3 regions of the Enterobacter nematophilus genome follow, and region 3 is predicted to be linked to each of the others. Evidence: predicted binding sites of a transcription regulator. Region 3 holds the regulator's gene; each other region holds the start of a gene.
What was found. Region 3 encodes PurR, which represses purine synthesis genes. Its sites were predicted from a motif close to CANGCAAACGTTTGCNTG; they were not measured.
Positions count from the first base shown of each region.

Region 1: the regulator PurR is predicted to act here: its motif matches at 2,440-2,457, upstream of galS (HTH-type transcriptional regulator GalS).
Region 2: the regulator PurR is predicted to act here: its motif matches at 2,316-2,333, upstream of pyrC (dihydroorotase).

Region 1 covers NZ_JAPKNE010000002.1:181,192-185,404, reverse strand. The annotation lists gene mglB (galactose/glucose ABC transporter substrate-binding protein MglB) at 16-1,014, opposite strand; gene galS (HTH-type transcriptional regulator GalS) at 1,309-2,331, opposite strand; gene yeiB (DUF418 domain-containing protein YeiB) at 2,487-3,644, opposite strand; gene folE (GTP cyclohydrolase I FolE) at 3,663-4,213, opposite strand, start outside.
Region 2 covers NZ_JAPKNE010000001.1:803,785-807,997, forward strand. The annotation lists gene rimJ (ribosomal protein S5-alanine N-acetyltransferase) at 1-140, opposite strand, end outside; gene mdtH (multidrug efflux MFS transporter MdtH) at 377-1,585, shown strand; gene OSH03_RS03825 (lipoprotein) at 1,710-2,270, shown strand; gene pyrC (dihydroorotase) at 2,397-3,443, shown strand; gene dinI (DNA damage-inducible protein I) at 3,518-3,763, shown strand; gene bssS (biofilm formation regulator BssS) at 4,037-4,213, shown strand, end outside.
Region 3 covers NZ_JAPKNE010000001.1:572,330-576,542, forward strand. The annotation lists gene sodB (superoxide dismutase [Fe]) at 1-265, shown strand, start outside; gene OSH03_RS02655 (MFS transporter) at 303-1,469, opposite strand; gene cydH (cytochrome bd-I oxidase subunit CydH) at 1,633-1,722, opposite strand; gene purR (HTH-type transcriptional repressor PurR) at 2,020-3,045, shown strand; gene punR (DNA-binding transcriptional activator PunR) at 3,063-3,974, opposite strand; gene punC (purine nucleoside transporter PunC) at 4,089-4,213, shown strand, end outside.

The DNA of each region.
Region 1 (4,213 bases), on a different contig from region 3:
GACAAAACAAAGATCTTATTTACCGATAAACTCAGCCAGGTTGGACTGGTCTACGCCCACGTAAGGCACGCGAACGATTTTGTTGTCAATTTTCCAATTGGTGCCATCCGCCGCGCCTTTACCGTCGGCGAGGTTTTTCGCCAGATCGAAGGTCGCTTTCGCCTGGTTGTTGGCATCGTTCAGAACGGTACCGGCCATCGCGCCAGATTTAACCAGCGCCAGCGCTTCAGGCAGAGCATCCACGCCAAATACCGGGATGGACGATTTATTGTGGGCTTTCAGCGCTTCAACCGCGCCCATTGCCATCGCATCGTTGTTAGCAATGACCACTTCGATTTTGTTCGCGTTCGGGCCAGACAGCCACGCGTCCATCTTATCTTTCGCCTGAGCGGTGTCCCACATCGCGGTATCTAACGCCAGCTGCTGGGTTTTCAGGCCTTTGTCGTTCAGCTCTTTGATAACATAGGTGGTACGCGCTTCAGCATCCGGGTGGCCAGGCTCGCCTTTCAGCAGCACGAACTGGATCTGACCGTCTTTGTTCAGGTCCCAGTTCGGGTTCGCCGCCCAGTGTTTCGCGATCAGATCGCCCTGAATAATGCCGGACTCTTTAGAGTCGGTACCGACGTAATACGCTTTGTCATAGCTGTCCAGCGCTTTACGGGAAGGTTCTTTGTTGAAGAAGACGATTGGCACGTTCTGGCCGCGCGCTTTCTCAATAACCGTGCCTGCTGCAGCCGGGTCAACCAGGTTGATTGCCAGGGCCTTAACGCCTTTTGCCAGCAGAACGTCGATCTGGTCGTTCTGTTTGGACTGGTCGTTCTGGGAGTCGTTCATCAGCAGCTGTACGTCTGGCGCTGCTTTCGCATCTTTCTCAATTGCTTTACGCACAACAGACATGAAGTTGTCGTCGTATTTATAGATGGTCACACCAATACGGGTATCCGCAGCGTGCGCTGCTGCACCAAAAAGCATGCTTGCCATTACAGCAGACAGGGTCAACACCTTCTTATTCATGGTATCTCCGGTTTTTTTATGCAGGGTAGTTCTTGTGAATAACGATCGGCAGGCAGGTGTTAATAAAACGTTACTGACAGCCGACGCTCACTTATAAAATTTCTATCTTCCGTGGTCGGTAACGCTCCAGAAATGCGTTTTATTCGTTGTTTGCGGCACATTGGCTATAGTGAAAGCGAATAATCACCGTTACATAGCGTTTCAGCCCCTAAAACGCTGACATCATAGTCAGCGCCTTGTTAAGATACTGTGAATTTACTCACAGATTGAAAACGGTTACATCACCTGATGTAATCAGTTAGTGATCGGAACCACAATTTGCCGGGCGGCAACGGAATGACGACGCACCAGCGTCGGCATGAAGCAGTGCGTAGCCCCCGGATCCAGCAGCCCTGCTGCCCCCTGTAGCGCCAGCTCGGTCGCCAGTTTTGCCATAGAAGCAATGGGATAGCGCACCGTAGTCAGCTGCGGGTCGGTGTAACGGGCAATCGGAATATCATCGAAACCAATCAATGACAAATGCTGTGGCACCGCAATGCCGTTATCCTTCAGCGCAGTCAGCGCGCCCGCGGCCATGCTGTCGTTATAGGCAAACACCGCAGAAAGCTGCAGGTTGCGGCCCAGCAGTTCGACCATTGCCGCCTCACCGCCCTGCATGTCCGGCGTTCCGGTGCCGATCCAGCTTTCTGATGGCGTAATGCCGTGCTCTTTCAGGGCGTTTTGCCACCCCTCACGCCGCAACGCGTCATCTTCAATTTGATGGCTGGAGGCCAGATAGCCGATCCGCTGATGGCCGTTATTGATGAGCATTTTGGTGGCCATCATGGCGCCGCTGACGTTATCCAGCCCGACGCAGCGGTGGGCATAGCCCGGGACGATGCGGTTGATCAGCACCATGCCCGGGATCTGCTCCATAAACCCGGCCAGCTCTTCATCGCTTAAGGCTTTTGAGTGGACAATCAGGGCGTTGCAGCGCTGGCGGATCAGCACTTCTATGGCATAGCGCTCCTTTTCGGCCTCGTGATAGCTGTTGCCAATCAGCACGTATTTCTGATGCTGCTGGGCGACCACATCGACCGCTTTCACCAGCGCACCGAAAAAGGCGTCCGAGACATCCATGACCACCACGCCGATGGTATCGCTGACCTGCGTTGCAAGCGCCTGCGCGTTGGCATTTGGCCGGTACCCTAGCTGGGTCACGGCTTTCATTACGGTTTCACGGGTTTCAGGGCTAACCAGCGCGCTATTGTTCAGCACGCGGGAGACGGTGGCCACAGAAACGCCCGCCAGACGGGCGACGTCACGAATGGTGATCATATTCACCATCCTTCAAAGAATTGCAGCAACTCACAGACACCCCCTGTGTTTAGCAAGGTGGCTATTTTGGCAGCGAGAGAAAGGGGACTACGTGAAGAAAGTCACACTCATGAAAACGCTTACATCCGTTTTGTTAATGATTGTGATCCAGATCGTTATCTGGATGTATTACTCAATGATACCCCTGAAGCATGTGCGGTTAACTGACGCCATGCCCACTCCAGCGGCCCCTGGCGGAAATAACGCAGCCAGATGACAGAAAACGCCAGGTTTACTACCCAGACCGGAATAACAAACGCCAGCAGCCCGAGGCGGTCGAATTTCATAAACAGGCCAAAGCGATAGAAAAGCGTGGTACAGATCAGCGTTTGCAGGAGGTAATTGCTTAACGCCATCCGCCCGACGCAGGCAACGGCGCTGACGATCCACAGACGAGAAAGCTGCGGCCAGAAGCCATAGATCAGCGCCGCATAGCCGATGGTCTGGAACGGCGCGCTCAATTCACGCGGCACCTGCAGCAGAAACGCGCACCAGCGGTAATCCCAGTGAAGGTGCCACTGCGCAATCACCGCCGGAAGGTTAATCAGCACGCCCAGCAGAACCAGCCCCGCGCCGGTGCGGCGGTAGTGACGCAGGCTGAATTCCCCTTTCAGCCAGCCGGTGCGCATCAGCGACGCGCCCATCAGCATCATGCCCGCCAGCTGCCAGCCGTATTGCGCGCCCAGCGCAAGGAGGTTATCCCCCAGCATATCCGCACGGTTGCTTATCGCCTCCGTACCGCCCTTCAGCTTCCAGTACTGCTCGTACTGCAGGTTAGCGGCATCCGGGATCCAGGAACGATTGGTCGCGTCACCGGAGATCAGCCCCAGCAAAAGCAGGACGCCGAGCCCCATGAAATAGAGCATTACGCCGGTGTTAAACAGGCTTTTCACGCTGTGCGCGTCGCGAATCAGCCGCCAGCAGATCAGCCCGACTAACCCATAAGCGAGAAGAATATCACCGTCCCAGAAGAACAGGCCGTGAATGAACCCTAGGATGACCAACAGCGTTAAGCGCGACTGGATCCAGCGCGTGCCGCGTTTGAGCAGAAGCTGCAGGCCCGCGCCAAACAGCAGCGCAAACAGCGTGAGGAATTTAACCTGGGCAAACAGGTCAAGGATCGCCCACGTCCAGGCATCGCTTCGGGTGATGTCGCCGTACCAGGCGGGATTGAGATAAGCGGCCTTCGGCAGACCGAAGGCGCTGATATTCAGCAGCAGGATACCCAGTATGGCGACGCCGCGAACAAAATCGAGCGTGACGTTTCGCTCCATGGTCCCTGCCCTGTCTGATTAGTTGTGGTGACGCACGGCGCGCAGGAACTCCTGGCGGGTGTTCTGGCTTGATTTAAACAGGCCGCCCAGCGAGGTGGTGGTGGTCGCGCTGGTTGCATCACGCACGCCGCGCGCTTTCACGCAGTAGTGCACCGCGTCGATGGAAACCGCCACGTTATTGGTGCCCAGCAGCGTTTGCAGCGCGATCAGGATCTGCTGCGTCAGACGCTCCTGCACCTGAGGGCGCTGCGCGAAGAACTGCACAATACGGTTGATCTTCGACAGGCCAATCACCGTGTCTTTCGGGATATACGCCACGGTCGCTTTACCGTCGATGGTCACGAAATGGTGTTCGCAGGTGCTGGTCAGCGTAATGTCACGGACCGTCACCATCTCATCCACCTTCATCTTGTTTTCGATGACGGTAATTTTCGGGAAGTTGGCGTAATCCAGTCCGGAGAAAATTTCGTCAACGTACATTTTCGCGATACGCTTGGGCGTCTCCATCAGGCTGTCATCGCTCAGATCGAGATTCAGCAGTTGCATGATCTCGGTCATATGCCCGGAAA
Region 2 (4,213 bases), 230 kb from region 3:
GGTTCCCAGGGTTTTAAAAACTGGCGATTCTCGGCGTAATAATCCGCCAGACGCCAGGCATCACGCTCATGCACAAGACGAACGACCAGCCTGTCAGTTGTCAGACGCACTTTTGGCACATTACTGCGATAGCCAAACATCAATACCACTCCTTCCCGTCGCTTCAGCTTACCCATTAGCTTTACTATACCTGCGCCTGTGCCGTCTGTGAAAACAGTGACATACCATTTTCACCTCTTTTCACATTTTTCGATGAGAACTCTCTATCAAAGCACCGTTTTGATAAAAAAATATTGTCGCGCCCGGGGGTGGGAAAAAACGCGGCGACACCGCAGAATGTTAGCGTGCTCACCTTCTTATTTTCCCTGGAGGGAAAATGTCCCGCGTATCACAGGCCAGGAGCCTGGGTAAATATTTCCTGCTCGTCGATAACATGCTGGTCGTGCTCGGCTTTTTTGTCGTGTTCCCCCTCATCTCGATCCGCTTTGTCGATCAAATGGGCTGGGCGGCATTGATGGTTGGTATTGCGCTGGGGCTACGTCAGTTTGTCCAGCAGGGTCTGGGCGTCTTTGGCGGCGCGATCGCTGACCGCTTTGGCGCTAAACCGATGATCGTTACCGGTATGCTGCTCCGCGCGGCAGGCTTTGCCACGATGGCGGTTGCCCACGAGCCCTGGCTGCTGTGGTTCTCCTGCTTCCTCTCCGGTATCGGTGGCACCCTGTTTGACCCGCCGCGCACCGCGCTGGTGGTGAAGCTGATTCGTCCCCAGCACCGCGGCCGCTTCTTCTCCATTCTGATGATGCAGGACAGCGCCGGGGCGGTTGTTGGCGCCCTGCTGGGCAGCTGGCTGCTGCAGTACGATTTCCGTCTGGTTTGCGCGGCCGGGGCGGTGCTGTTTATTCTTTGCGCGCTGTTTAACGGCCTCTACCTTCCGGCCTGGAAGCTGTCGACGGTAAAAGCCCCGGTGCGCGAAGGGCTCGGACGCGTCCTGCGCGACAGGCGTTTTGTCACCTACGTGTTGACCCTGACCGGCTATTACATGCTGGCCGTACAGGTGATGCTGATGCTGCCAATCATGGTGAACGATATTGCGGGCACGCCTGCTGCCGTAAAATGGATGTACGCCATCGAAGCCTGCCTGTCGTTAACGCTGCTCTACCCGATTGCCCGCTGGAGTGAACGACGTTTTCGCCTGGAGCATCGCCTGATGGCCGGGCTGTTTCTGATGACGCTGAGCATGATGCCGATCGGTCTGGTAAACACGCTTCAGCAGCTTTTTACGCTGATCTGCACCTTCTACATCGGCTCCATCATTGCCGAGCCCGCCCGCGAAACGCTGAGCGCCTCGCTTGCGGATGCGCGTGCGCGGGGCAGCTATATGGGCTTCAGCCGCCTGGGTTTGGCCTTTGGCGGTGCGCTGGGTTACGCCGGCGGCGGCTGGCTGTTCGATGCCGGCAAAGCGCTGAACCAGCCGGAGCTCCCCTGGATGATGCTCGGCGTGGTGGGTGTCATGACGCTCCTCGCCCTGTGGTGGCAGTTCAGCCAGAAGCGCAGCGCGAGCGGCATGCTCGAGCCCGGCGCGTAGACCTTCCCTCCGGCGGGAGAAAACTCCCGCCTCACTTCTCAGTATTTTCTGCTGGTTTATGCCATTTCACACTGACATACTTGCGAAACAGGACAGAAGCGCCGATTTTTCGTTGAGGAACACTATGAAGAAAATTGTCATTGCCGCCGCATTTATTGTCAGCGGACTGCTGGTGGGCTGTAACCAGCTTACGCAATATACCGTCAGTGAGCAGGAAATTAATCAGGCGCTGGAAAAACATAACAATTTCTCTAAAGACATTGGCGTGCCGGGGCTGGCCGATGCCCACATCGTGCTCACCAATCTCACCAGCCAGATTGGTCGCGAAGAGCCGAATAAAGTCACTCTGGCAGGCGATGCCGCGCTTGATATGACCTCCCTTTTTGGCAATCAGAAAGCCAACATCAAGCTCAAGCTGAAGGCGCTTCCCGTTTTCAACAAAGAGAAGGGGGCGATATTCCTGCAGGAGATGGAAGTGGTCGATGCGCAGGTTTCGCCGGACAAAATGGCACCGGTACTGCAAACCCTGATGCCCTATCTGAACCAGTCGCTGCGAAACTACTTTAACCAGCAGCCGGCGTACGTCTTAAGCGAAGACAAAAGCAAGGGTGAAGCTCTCGCGAAAAAATACGCAAAAGGGATAGAGGTGAAGCCGGGAGAGATCGTTATTCCTTTCACCGATTAACCTGAAGGGCGCTGCGGCGCCCTTTTTTTTACGGAAAAGTGTGCAAACGAAAACGTTTCCGCTTATGATTTGTGTCCGGCAAAAACAGCCATCCTTATGACTGATTCCTGACAAGCCGGAGCTTCCATGACTGCACAACCCCAGGTTCTTAAAATCCGCCGCCCAGACGACTGGCATATCCATCTGCGTGATGGCGATATGCTGAAAACCGTCGTGCCCTATACCAGTGAAATTTATGGCCGCGCGATTGTCATGCCAAACCTGGTTCCGCCAGTCACCACCGTCGATGCAGCGGTTGCCTACCGCCAGCGCATTCTGGATGCCGTTCCGGCGGGACATGATTTCACCCCGTTGATGACCTGCTACCTGACCGATTCACTGGACCCGAACGAAGTGGAACGCGGGTTTAACGAAGGCGTATTTACGGCGGCGAAACTCTACCCGGCGAATGCCACCACCAACTCCAGCCACGGCGTCACCAGCATTGATGCCATCATGCCGGTGCTGGAGCGCATGCAGAAGCTGGGCATGCCGCTGCTGGTACACGGCGAAGTAACGCATGCGGAGATTGACATCTTCGACCGTGAAGCTCGTTTCATCGAGACCGTGATGGAGCCTCTGCGCCAGCGCCTGCCCGCGCTTAAGGTGGTCTTTGAGCATATCACCACCAAAGATGCGGCAGAGTATGTTCGCGACGGTAACGAGCTGATCGCTGCGACCATTACCCCGCAGCATTTGATGTTTAACCGTAACCATATGCTGGTGGGCGGGGTGCGCCCTCACCTGTACTGCCTGCCGATCCTCAAGCGCAACGTTCACCAGCAGGCGCTGCGCGAGCTGGTCGCCAGCGGATTCACGCGCGCGTTCCTGGGCACGGACTCCGCGCCTCACGCCCGCCATCGTAAAGAGGCTAGCTGCGGCTGCGCGGGCTGTTTCAACGCCCCAACGGCGCTTGCCAGCTATGCAACCGTATTTGAAGAGATGGACGCGCTGGAGCATTTCGAAGCGTTCTGCTCCCTCAACGGCCCGCGCTTCTACGGCCTGCCGGTCAATGACACCTTCATTGAACTGGAGCGCAAAGCGAGCCAGGTTGAGGAGTCTATCGCGCTAACGGATGACACGCTGATCCCCTTCCTGGCAGGTGAAACCGTAAGCTGGACAGTAAAACGCTAAAAAATCAACGCCCCTTGTTGTCAAACCGACAATATGCCTGTATAAATAAACAGTATATTACACAGGGGGCATTTATGCGTATTGAAGTCACCATAGCCAAAACTACCGTTCTGCCTGCCGGCGCGCTTGACGCTCTGGCAGGCGAATTATCCCGTCGTATTAACAACACCTTTCCCGACAACGCGGGCGCCGTAACGGTGCGTTACGCCGCAGCGAACAACCTCTCCGTCATGGGTGCCGCAAAAGAAGACAAAGATCGCATCAGCGAAATCCTGCAGGAAACGTGGGAAAGCGCAGACGACTGGTTCATTACCGATTAACACTGCTCCCTCATTGTGTTTTTTGCCGGGTCGCCCCGGCTTTTTTTTTGCCTGTAATTTCGATAGTTCAAATTAATTCAGCGTCTTCTTAAAAAATCGTGAACGAGATGGTGTTTTATTGTTCGAACAATCCTAAAAAGCAGAAAAATGTGTTGCTACCTGTTTATTTTTCCCGTTGGAACCCTTATTACTTGGTATACTGAAGAAGCTTTCAGAAAAACATGCATTGAACCTCAGAGCCGTTGTCTTCTAACACGCATTTAGGGGGTTATAATGGAAAAGAATAACGAAGTCATCCAGACCCATCCGCTTGTAGGCTGGGATATCAGTACCGTAGATAGCTACGATGCGCTGATGCTGCGTTTGCACTACCAGACCCCAAATCAACTCAACCGTGACGAAGCGGAAGTTGGACAGACGCTGTGGCTAACAACAGACGTCGCCCGTCAG
Region 3 (4,213 bases):
GTTTAAAGCGAAGTTTACCGATGCAGCCATCAAGAACTTCGGTTCTGGCTGGACGTGGCTGGTAAAAGAGGCGGATGGCAAACTGGCTATCGTATCCACGTCTAACGCGGGCACCCCGCTGACCACCAGCGCTACGCCGCTGATGACCGTGGACGTGTGGGAGCATGCTTACTACATTGATTACCGCAACGCGCGCCCGAACTATCTGGAGCACTTCTGGGCTCTGGTTAACTGGGACTTTGTCGCGAAGAACTTCGCCGCGTAAGAGACACGCAGAAGGGGCAACCCTTCTGCGTTTTTGCTTATTCAGCCGTGCAAACCGCTTCAGGCTGTTTACGGCCGGACATCATCACCAGCAGCAGGCCAAGCGCGGCAATAATCGCCCCCATCACCGGCACAAAACTGTACCCCAGACCGCCTGAAATCACGGCGCCTCCGGCGGCGGCACCCAGCGCATTGCCGAGATTGAACGCCCCGATATTTACGGAAGACGAGAGGCCCGGCGCCTCATGGGCGACGCGCATCACGCGCATCTGCAGCGGCGGCACCACGGCAAAGGTAGCGGCTCCCCAGACGACCATCGCAATCGCCGCGCCGAACTCATTCCGCGCCAGCCACGGGATAGCGACCATAATGACAATCAGCAGAGTTAAAAAGCCCTTCAGCGTGCCGCTCACGGAACGGTCGGCAAATTTCCCGCCGAGATAGTTGCCAATCGAGAAGCCGACGCCAATCAGCACCAGCATCGCGGTAACGAAGAGAGGCGTTGCGTGGGTGATATCGTGCAGCACCGGTGAAATATAGGTGTAGAGGGTAAACATCGCCCCTGCCCCCAGCACCGTGGTGAGCAGCGCGGAGAGTACCTGCGGGCGCATCAGCACCGCCAGCTCTTTACGCACTTCCGGACGTTCTCCGGCGCTGCCTTTCGGCAGGGAGAAGAACAACGCCACCATCGCGACCACGCCCAGCCCGGCCGTTGCCAGGAAAGACATACGCCAGCCGATCGCTTCACCCAGCCAGGTCGCCGCCGGTACGCCGCCGATGTTGGCAATCGTCAGCCCCATAAACATGGTCGCCACGGCGCTTGCCTGCTTGTGTTTTGGCACCACGCTTGCGGCCACGACCGATCCCAGCCCAAAGAAGGCACCGTGGTTGAGGCTGGTCAGAATGCGAGACAGCATCAGGGTAGTGTAGTCCGGCGAAATGGCCGAAAGCACGTTGCCCAGGGTGAAAATCGCCATCAGGAAAATCAGCGCATTGCGGCGCGCGCGGTGCGAAAGCAGAAGCGTCATCAGCGGCGCCCCCACCATCACGCCGATGGCGTAGGCGCTGATTAACATCCCGGCGGCCGGGATCGAGACGTCCACGCCCCGGGCGATTACAGGCAGTAACCCCATCGGGGAGAATTCAGTGGTGCCAATCCCAAAAGCGCCAATCGCCAGGGCCAGCAGGGGAAAATTGATTTTCATGCGTCAACTCCGGATGCCGTGTCATGTAGTGACACAGAACAAAGAAGCGGAAAGCATGACATCAATCACAAAAAATGAGAAGTTAACAAAATGGCAAAAGATTTTTGCCAGGGAAGTAACAATCGGGACGTTCGGGAGGGAGAAGGCTCTCCCCCCGCGTAAATCAGTGCAGCGCAGCCGTCAGGCCAGCCGCCACAATCAGCGCCAGCACAATAACGGTGGTGAACAGCGAAAACTTCAGATCGGAACTCATCAATTTTTCTCCTTTTAATCCCCCCACGAAAAGTGAGCTTGCTCATTTTTGCACAGTTTACGTCAAAAATCTTCCATGATTTAAGCTGATAAACACTTTACCTCTTCCCCTTTTCATCAAGATAGGCCAAAATTCCACGCTAAATTTATTAGCGTACCGGCCATTGACCCCCTCCTGACGTCCCGTGTCGTTTTCCCGGCGTGCCGCAATCCAAAATTGCGTGATAAGGGTGAGAGAAGGCAAACGTTTACCTTCAAGTTTTTCAGGAGCTTAGGATATGGTCTGGAGTGACATTTAATGGCAACAATTAAAGACGTAGCAAAACGCGCAAACGTTTCCACTACAACCGTATCACATGTAATTAACAAAACCCGCTTTGTGGCGGAAGAGACGCGCAACGCCGTCTGGGCAGCAATTAAAGAGCTGCACTACTCCCCGAGCGCGGTTGCGCGCAGCCTCAAGGTTAACCACACCAAGTCTATTGGTCTGCTGGCGACCAGCAGCGAAGCGGCCTATTTTGCCGAGATCATTGAAGCGGTAGAGAAAAACTGCTTCCAGAAAGGCTATACCCTGATTCTGGGCAACGCCTGGAACAGCATTGAAAAACAGCGCGCCTACCTGTCGATGATGGCGCAAAAGCGCGTGGATGGCCTGCTGGTGATGTGCTCCGAGTACCCGGAATCCGTGCTGTCGATGCTGGAAGAGTATCGCCATATCCCTATGGTGGTGATGGACTGGGGCGAAGCGCGCGCCGACTTCACGGACTCCGTCATCGATAACGCCTTCGAAGGCGGTTATATGGCGGGCCGTTATCTGATCGAACGCGGCCACCGCGAGATTGGCGTGATCCCGGGCCCGCTGGAACGCAACACCGGCGCTGGCCGCCTGGCCGGCTTTATGAAAGCGATGGAAGAAGCGCTGATTACCGTGCCGGAAAACTGGATCGTGCAGGGTGACTTCGAGCCGGAATCAGGCTACCGCGCGATGCAGCAGATCGTCTCTCAGCCGCACCGTCCAACCGCCGTCTTCTGCGGGGGGGACATCATGGCAATGGGCGCGCTCTGCGCTGCCGACGAGCTGGGCCTGCGCGTCCCGCAGGATATTTCCGTGATCGGGTATGACAACGTGCGCAACGCGCGCTTCTTCACGCCAGCGCTGACCACCATTCACCAGCCGAAAGATTCGCTGGGTGAAACCGCCTTCAATATGCTGCTGGACAGGATCGTCAACAAGCGTGAAGAGTCGCAGTCCATTGAAGTTCACCCTCGCCTCATCGAACGCCGTTCCGTTGCGGACGGTCCGTTCCGCGACTATCGTCGTTAATCTCATTGCGGAGCCAGTCAGTCTGGCTCCCGCAGCCACTCCCGGTTAAGCGTTTCGCTGTCCCCCAGATAATCCAGAAGCCAGGCCATGGCGGGCGAGACATCATTTTGTTGCCAGGTGAGGCAGCAGGCCGCATCCGGGAACGGATTCTCCAGCGTCAGTTCAACCCACTCGCCGGTGTCGATGCGCGGACGCGCAAAATGAACGGGTACCATCGCGACGCAGAGCCCGGCGCTGAGGCACGTCGCCGACGATTCCCAGTCAGGGGCCACCACCCGCCGCTGGTTATCTAAAAGCCAGGTAATACGCTTGGGCAGAGAGCGGGAGGTATCCTCCAGCACCAGCGACGGCCAGCTGCGCAGCGTATCGTCGCTCAGCGGCCCTTCCATCTTCGCCAGCGGATGATCGCTTGCCACCACGCATTTCCAGCTCAGCATGCCCATATCGCGAAAGGCGTAACGTCCACCGACCGGGATCGCCTGGGTCGCACCAATCGCCATCTCTGCCCTGCCGTCCGCCAGCGCATCCCAGACGCCGTTGAACACCTCCTGCGAGACCCGCAGCTCGACATCCGAAAAATGACGATAGAAGTCGACGATCATCTGCCGGGTGCGTTCGGGCTTAACGATGTTATCCACCGCGATGGAAAGGTGTCCCCGCCAGCCGTTCGCGATCTGCTGGCACTGCTCGCGGGTGATCTGCATTTTTTTGATAACAGAACGCCCTTCCTTCAAAAACCACGCCCCTGCGGGCGTTAATTCCACATCACGATGCCGCCGTTCAAACAGCGGAACCGCCAGCCACTCCTCAAGCTGTCGCACCGTATAGCTGATGGCCGAAGGGACGCGGTGCAACTCCTGCGCCGCCCCGCTAAAGCTGCCGTTACGCGCGACAGCATCGACCACTTCAAGAGAATAATCTGACCACATTTTCTGCCTGCAAAAAATTTGAATGCACCCGCCAAATATTAGCGTTTCACAAGCGGCTTTGCACTCCCTACACTCAGCGCCAACGTATACCTGCCTCCTCAGGAGAATAAAACAGTGCAACCCAGGAAAGGTTTTTTAGTCTGGCTCGGCGGCTTAAGCGTGCTGGGCTTTTTGGCCACCGATATGTACCTGCCGGCTTTCGCCGCCATGCAGGAAGATTTGCAAACCCCTGCCGCCGC